Linked DNA regions of Caballeronia sp. TF1N1. The protein of the gene in region 1 binds, or shares a complex with, the protein of each later gene. Links are inferred from orthologs where the notes say so. Each region holds a gene or a part of one and is shown in the gene's direction. Other genes may lie near its edges. The genes, in order: metK and groL.

What was found.
Region 2: the proteins of metK (region 1) and groL are in contact, whole or in part, in a cryo-EM structure (PDB 8P4O), measured with the Escherichia coli proteins. The link is inferred for Caballeronia sp. TF1N1 from one-to-one orthologs.

The regions. Positions count from the first base shown.
Region 1 is NZ_CP084626.1:2,950,616-2,953,903, forward strand. Bases 1-2,970 are described here. They hold metK (methionine adenosyltransferase), read left to right. Parts: upstream 1-876; coding sequence 877-2,064; downstream 2,065-2,970. Other genes in these bases: LDZ28_RS13830 (lipid A biosynthesis lauroyl acyltransferase), read right to left, coding at 1-597; LDZ28_RS13840 (hypothetical protein), read right to left, coding at 2,164-2,517; LDZ28_RS13845 (phytanoyl-CoA dioxygenase family protein), read left to right, coding at 2,827-2,970. Outside these bases: more of LDZ28_RS13845, read left to right, coding at 2,971-3,288. UniProt on the Escherichia coli protein: Catalyzes the formation of S-adenosylmethionine (AdoMet) from methionine and ATP.
Region 2 is NZ_CP084626.1:2,302,318-2,305,622, reverse strand. Bases 245-3,231 are described here. They hold groL (chaperonin GroEL), read left to right. Parts: upstream 245-911; coding sequence 912-2,552; downstream 2,553-3,231. Other genes in these bases: LDZ28_RS10665 (DUF72 domain-containing protein), read right to left, coding at 3,128-3,231; LDZ28_RS10670 (hypothetical protein), read right to left, coding at 2,671-3,099; LDZ28_RS10680 (co-chaperone GroES), read left to right, coding at 528-818. Outside these bases: LDZ28_RS10685 (DUF4148 domain-containing protein), read right to left, coding at 1-159; more of LDZ28_RS10665, read right to left, coding at 3,232-3,305.

The DNA.
Region 1 (3,288 bases):
GAAGGTGGAATTGCGCATGCCGTAGTCCATGTCCGCGCCGAGCATCACCGGTTTGCGGTCGCGCAGCCAGCGCAGCACGATACGCGCGCTGTCCGCACGGCTCGCCATGTCCGCGCCGAAGCGGGCGCGCTGCGCTTTCGCGATTTCCTCGACCTGCGGATTCGAGAACGGTTGATACAGCGACCCGCATTGCCGATGCAGCGAGTAGTTCAGAAAGATCGATCCCGCCTCGATGCCGACGAAATGCAGGCCGAGAAATAGCGTGGGCGGCAGGTTCGGGTCGGAGAGATCGACGGCGCTGTCCACCTCGATCAGTTTTTCGAGCTTCTTGGCCGAGCCGAACCACTGCACGCTGCGCTCCACATAACTGCGGATGGCGTGGCGGAAATGCTGCTGCGCGACTTCCTCGCGGCGCTCGGGCGACCAGTCCGGAAAGCAGAGCGCGAGGTTCGTATGTACGATGCGCTTGCGTCTGCTCGGGATCTGATAGAGCAGCCAGCCGAGTCCGTCGCCGAAACGTGCCGTGATGCCGTAAGGGATGAGCGCCAGAAACTTGAGAAAGCCGAAGGCGAGCGCCACGCCAATGCGCCCTAACATGAGGTGCTCCAGCGAACAGACGGAGGTGAACTATGGACAGAAGATTGTTTCGGGACGAATGGGGACAAGCGTTCGGCTCAGTAAAAACACGGGAAACCGGTATAATAAGACCTTCGCCGAGTTAATGGACAACTTGCGGGGCGAAGCCGGCCGGCCTTCATGCAATCTGTGGAGAAGGGCTGGAGTTTAATGACATCCGCTAAAGCGTCGCCGCTTCAGACTCCGAACGAAGTCGGCTACGTGAGCAAACCACAACGTACTTTAATTGGAGTCTGAAGCGTGTCGAACGACTATCTGTTTACATCCGAATCCGTTTCCGAAGGCCACCCGGACAAGGTCGCCGATCAAATCTCCGACGCCATCCTCGACGCTATCCTGAGTCAGGACAAATACTCGCGCGTCGCAGCGGAAACGCTCTGTAACACCGGCCTCGTCGTCCTCGCGGGCGAAATCACCACGACGGCCAATGTCGACTACATCCAGGTTGCGCGCGACACCATCAAGCGCATTGGCTACGACAACACCGACTACGGTATCGACTATCGCGGCTGCGCGGTGCTCGTCGCTTACGACAAGCAGTCGCCGGATATCGCGCAAGGCGTGAACAAGGCGCACGACAACAACCTCGATCAAGGCGCGGGCGACCAGGGCCTGATGTTCGGCTACGCATGCGATGAAACGCCCGAACTCATGCCGCTGCCTATCCACCTTTCGCATCGTCTGGTCGAGCGTCAGGCGAACCTGCGTCGCGACGGCCGTCTGCCGTGGCTGCGTCCGGACGCGAAGTCGCAAGTCACCGTGCGTTATGTCGATGGCCGTCCGCATTCCATCGACACCGTCGTGCTTTCCACGCAGCACGCACCGGACATCGATCTCTCGGACCTGCGCGAAGCCGTGATCGAGGAAGTCATCAAGCCGACGTTGCCGGCGGATCTCATCAAGGGCGACATCAAGTTCCTGGTGAATCCCACGGGCCGCTTCGTCATCGGCGGTCCGCAAGGCGACTGCGGTCTGACGGGCCGCAAGATTATCGTCGATACCTACGGCGGCGCGGCCCCGCACGGCGGCGGCGCGTTTTCGGGTAAGGACCCGTCCAAGGTCGACCGCTCGGCTGCCTACGCCGGCCGCTATGTCGCGAAGAACATCGTGGCAGCGGGCCTGGCCTCGCGTTGCCTGATTCAGGTGTCGTACGCTATTGGCGTGGCGCGCCCGACTTCGGTCATGGTCAACACGTTCGGCACGGGCCGCGTGTCGGATGCCGAGATCACGAAGCTCGTGCTCGAACACTTCGACCTGCGTCCGAAGGGCATCATTCAGATGCTGGATCTGCTGCGTCCGATCTACGAGAAGTCGGCGGCTTATGGCCACTTCGGCCGCGAAGAGCCGGAATTCACGTGGGAAGCCACCGACAAGGCTCTCACGCTCGCGGAAGCCGCGGGCACGGAACCGGTCGCGAGCGTCGCATAAAGCGTCGTATTGGTTCGGCAGGCAAAACGAAAACCGGCAAGCATCGCGCTTGCCGGTTTTTTTGTGCGTCGCTTTTATCGAAGCCCGCCGTGCGGGCCTTCAGCGTGCCGCGAATGCATACCAACCCGCGCTGCTAGCGGAAATACGTCGCGGACGGCGGCTCGTATGCGCCGCCGCCTGAGGCTTCGGCAGTGCGGGCGCGCGGGCTTGCATCGGACGGCGCAGCAGCGCTCTCAACGACACCTTGCGCGATGCCGTGCGCGCCCGAAGATTGAAGAAGAAGCCGCGAAACCACGAGCGAATGCCAACGACCGGATGCACGTGCATGAGCTGTTCCGCGAGCGCCTGAGTGCGCGCGGAATGGTGGCGCAGTGCGCGAACCACGCCGCGTCGGGCCGGGCGCGCGGCGTGTGAAGCAACTCGGGTCAGGCCGGAAGCGATTCGGTGGTTCATATCGGGAAGAGTCGGTTGCATGTAGGCAACTCGACGATAGTCGTCTTAAAAATAGCGATCAACGGATTCGATCCAACGAGCCTGCGGAAGTTGCACCGAATTGATGCAGGCAATGTACAGGACCATTATTACTCCGGTAAGTCCGCGTTTTCCCTGCTGAATGCCGGACGAAACGCCGGTCGCGCCGTTAAAGCGCAGGCCGAACGGGCTTTAGCCGCGCGTGAGATTTACAATCGTGCTATTCGCCCGGATGCCGGGTATTGCGATGGTTGAATGAAGTCACGTGAAGCCGTCGAGGTAAGAACTGAAATGTCCGAACACAATCCGCTTCAATCGAAATCAGAACAAGTGCGCGAATTGCGCGAGACGGGCTTCGTCGTCGTCAAGGGGCTGGTGCCTGAAGCGCGCTGCCAAGCGTTACGCGAAGTTGCGCGCCGCCAGTTGGCGGAGGCGGCGACGCCGCTCGAATTCGAAGCCGATCTGAAATACCCCGGCGCGCCCGATTCCCGGGACGCGCCCGGCGGACACACCGTGCGCCGTCTGCTTGACGCCTACGTGCGTGATCCGCTCTTCGCCGAGTTCGCGACATCGCCCGAGATTCGCGGCTGGATGGAGTTGTACTTCGGCGAGACGCCGTACCTTTCGCGTGCGCATCACAACTGCGTGATGACGAAGCATCCCGCTTACGGCAGCCTCACCGGCTGGCATCGCGACGTGCGTTACTGGGGCTTCGAGCGCGACGATCTGGTTTCGACATGGCTCGCAATCGGC
Region 2 (3,305 bases), 650 kb from region 1 along the record:
GGTTTGATCGCTGGCCGGGTTGTAGCCTGCGCGTTCCAGTTGAACCAGTTGAGCCTTCACTTCAGCCCGCGTCACCGGCGCGTTTTCTTGCGCCTGGGCGAAAGCGGGGACTGCAAGGACGGCAGCAACGGCGATTGCGGGGATGATCGACTTGAACATGATGAACCTCCTATGTACTGATCTCGGGAACGTTGCGGGTAGAGAGTTTGTCTCTTCACTGCTTCGTCGTTGAAATGCAGTCTAGGCCTCGCCGACCCTAGTAGAAACCCTAATTAAGCGAAATCAGAATTGACGGATTGACATTAATCCAGCCAATCGACCTTACGAAATCCATAAATTTCCCCGTGTCCAGACAAAAGTACGCGAAATAGGGAATGCCCGTCTGTCCCCGTCCTTGAAATTGTCAAACTCGGTCCATATAATTAGCACTCACTGCACGAGAGTGCTAACAAATTGCCGCTCGGGCAGCTTCGCTCACCGGGCGGGTTTCCCCCGCGTTTTCAGTCTCAATCAAGAGAGGAGTGTGTATGAATCTTCGTCCTTTGCACGATCGCGTCATCGTTAAACGTCTGGATCAGGAAACCAAGACTGCCTCGGGCCTCATCATCCCCGAAGCTGCAGCCGAAAAGCCGGATCAAGGCGAAATCCTGGCCGTCGGCCCGGGTAAGCGCGATGACAAGGGTGTGCAGAACGCCCTCGACGTGAAGGTGGGCGACCGCGTGTTGTTCGGCAAGTACGCCGGCCAGACCGTCAAGGTCGACGGGCAAGAACTGCTCGTGATGCGCGAAGAAGACATCATGGCCGTTCTGGTCAAGTAAGCACCTTCCTGCACTTCGGCTTCGCCGCAGAGCCGCTCCATTGGAGCCTGCCGCCCGAAGCCTCCAAACTGAATCGACTCAAGGAGTTTGAATATGGCAGCTAAAGAAGTCACTTTTGGCGATACCGCACGCGCCAAGATGGTCGAAGGCGTGAACATTCTGGCCAACGCGGTCAAGGTCACGCTGGGTCCGAAGGGCCGCAATGTCGTGCTCGAGCGCAGCTTCGGCGGCCCGACGGTCACCAAGGACGGTGTCTCGGTCGCGAAGGAAATCGAACTGAAGGACAAGCTCCAGAACATGGGCGCGCAAATGGTCAAGGAAGTGGCTTCCCGGACCAGCGACAACGCCGGTGACGGCACCACGACCGCTACGGTTCTGGCGCAATCCATCGTTCGCGAAGGCATGAAGTACGTTGCATCGGGCATGAACCCGATGGACCTGAAGCGCGGTATCGACAAGGCAGTTGCTGCAGCTATCGAAGAACTGCGCAAGATCAGCAAGCCCTGCACGACGAACAAGGAAATCGCTCAAGTTGGCGCGATTTCGGCGAACAGCGACACGTCCATCGGCGACCGTATCGCTGAAGCAATGGACAAGGTCGGTAAGGAAGGCGTGATCACGGTTGAAGACGGCAAGTCGCTGGAAGACGAGCTGGACGTCGTGGAAGGCATGCAGTTCGACCGCGGCTACCTGTCGCCGTACTTCATCAACAACCCGGACAAGCAAGTCGCCCTGCTCGAAAACCCGTTCGTGCTGCTGCACGACAAGAAGGTTTCGAACATCCGCGATCTGCTGCCGGTGCTGGAACAAGTCGCGAAGGCTGGCCGTCCGCTGCTGATCATCGCTGAAGACGTCGAAGGCGAAGCGCTGGCTACGCTGGTCGTGAACAACATCCGCGGCATTCTGAAGACCGTTGCCGTCAAGGCTCCGGGCTTTGGCGACCGTCGCAAGGCCATGCTGGAAGACATCGCTATCCTGACCGGTGGTCAAGTGATCGCGGAAGAAACCGGCCTGACGCTCGAAAAGGCTACGCTGGCTGAACTGGGTCAAGCAAAGCGCATCGAAGTGGGCAAGGAAAACACGACGATCATCGACGGCGCTGGCGAAGCAGCAAGCATCGAAGCGCGCGTGAAGCAAGTGCGCACGCAGATCGAGGAAGCAACGTCGGATTACGACCGTGAAAAGCTGCAAGAGCGCGTGGCCAAGTTGGCTGGCGGCGTGGCAGTGATCAAGGTCGGCGCTGCGACCGAAGTCGAAATGAAGGAAAAGAAGGCACGTGTCGAAGACGCACTGCACGCAACTCGTGCGGCTGTGGAAGAAGGCATCGTGGCCGGCGGCGGCGTCGCGCTGATCCGCGCTCGCAAGGCTGTCGAAGGCGTGAAGGGCCTGAACTCGGACCAGGACGCGGGCATCCGCATCGTTCTGCGTGCGATGGAAGAGCCGCTGCGCCAGATCGTCACGAACGGCGGCGAAGAAGCTTCCGTCGTGGTGGCGGCTGTTGCTGCGGGCACGGGCAACTACGGCTACAACGCGGCAACGGGCGAGTACGGTGACCTGGTGGAAGCCGGTGTCGTCGACCCGACCAAGGTGACGCGCACGGCATTGCAAAACGCGGCATCGGTGGCAGGCCTGCTGCTGACGACCGACGCAGCCGTCGCGGAACTGCCGAAGGAAGACTCGGCCATGCCTGGTGGCATGCCCGGCGGCATGGGCGGCATGGGCATGGACATGTAATTCGGTTTCGACCGGTTACTTGCTTCATCCTCAGGGCGTGGGTTTCGAAAGAAGCTCACGCCGCAAAGAAAAACCCGCAGCAATGCGGGTTTTTTTCGTCCGTGGCAAACGCGGACCGTTACTTGTTCATCTGATCGCGCAAGTTCTGCGCGGCGGCCTTGTAGTCGTAGGTTGGATAAAACTCCGTCGTATAGCCGCCCCACGCGGTGGTTTCGATCGCGCGATTCACTTCGCGCAGGCGATCGGCAGGCACGCGCAAGGTCACGACCTGACCGACGCCCATCATTACGTACCACGACACCACTTCGATTCCCGGCGGCGGAAACGTCTTGAAGAAGCCTTGCTCCTTCAACTGCTCGTTGATCTTCGGAAGCGGTTTGCTTTGATCGTGCTTGAGGAAGATGGTCAGCAGGAAGGTGCCGTCGCCAGTCGGTGTGACGGGCGGCGCCGTGCTTTGCTGCGCGTTTGCGGGCAGGGCGATGTAAATCAGCGAGGCGAACATCGTGGCTTGTAAAAGGCGTGCAATTCGTCTTGCTGATCGATGCATCGGGAATGCTCCTCGTGAACGAATCGGTTTAACGATGGTGGGTGCGCAGGCGCTCGATCATATGCAGCGCGTTGGGTTGCGCATTGCCTTCGGCGGTGTTGTCGAAGATGCACCAGACCTCGGGCGTTTTCTTCGCGCGCGTGTGCAGCGTGCGCGCGAGGTCGTCGAGATAGGTGTAGTTGTAGGAAGACTTGTAGAGCTCGGGC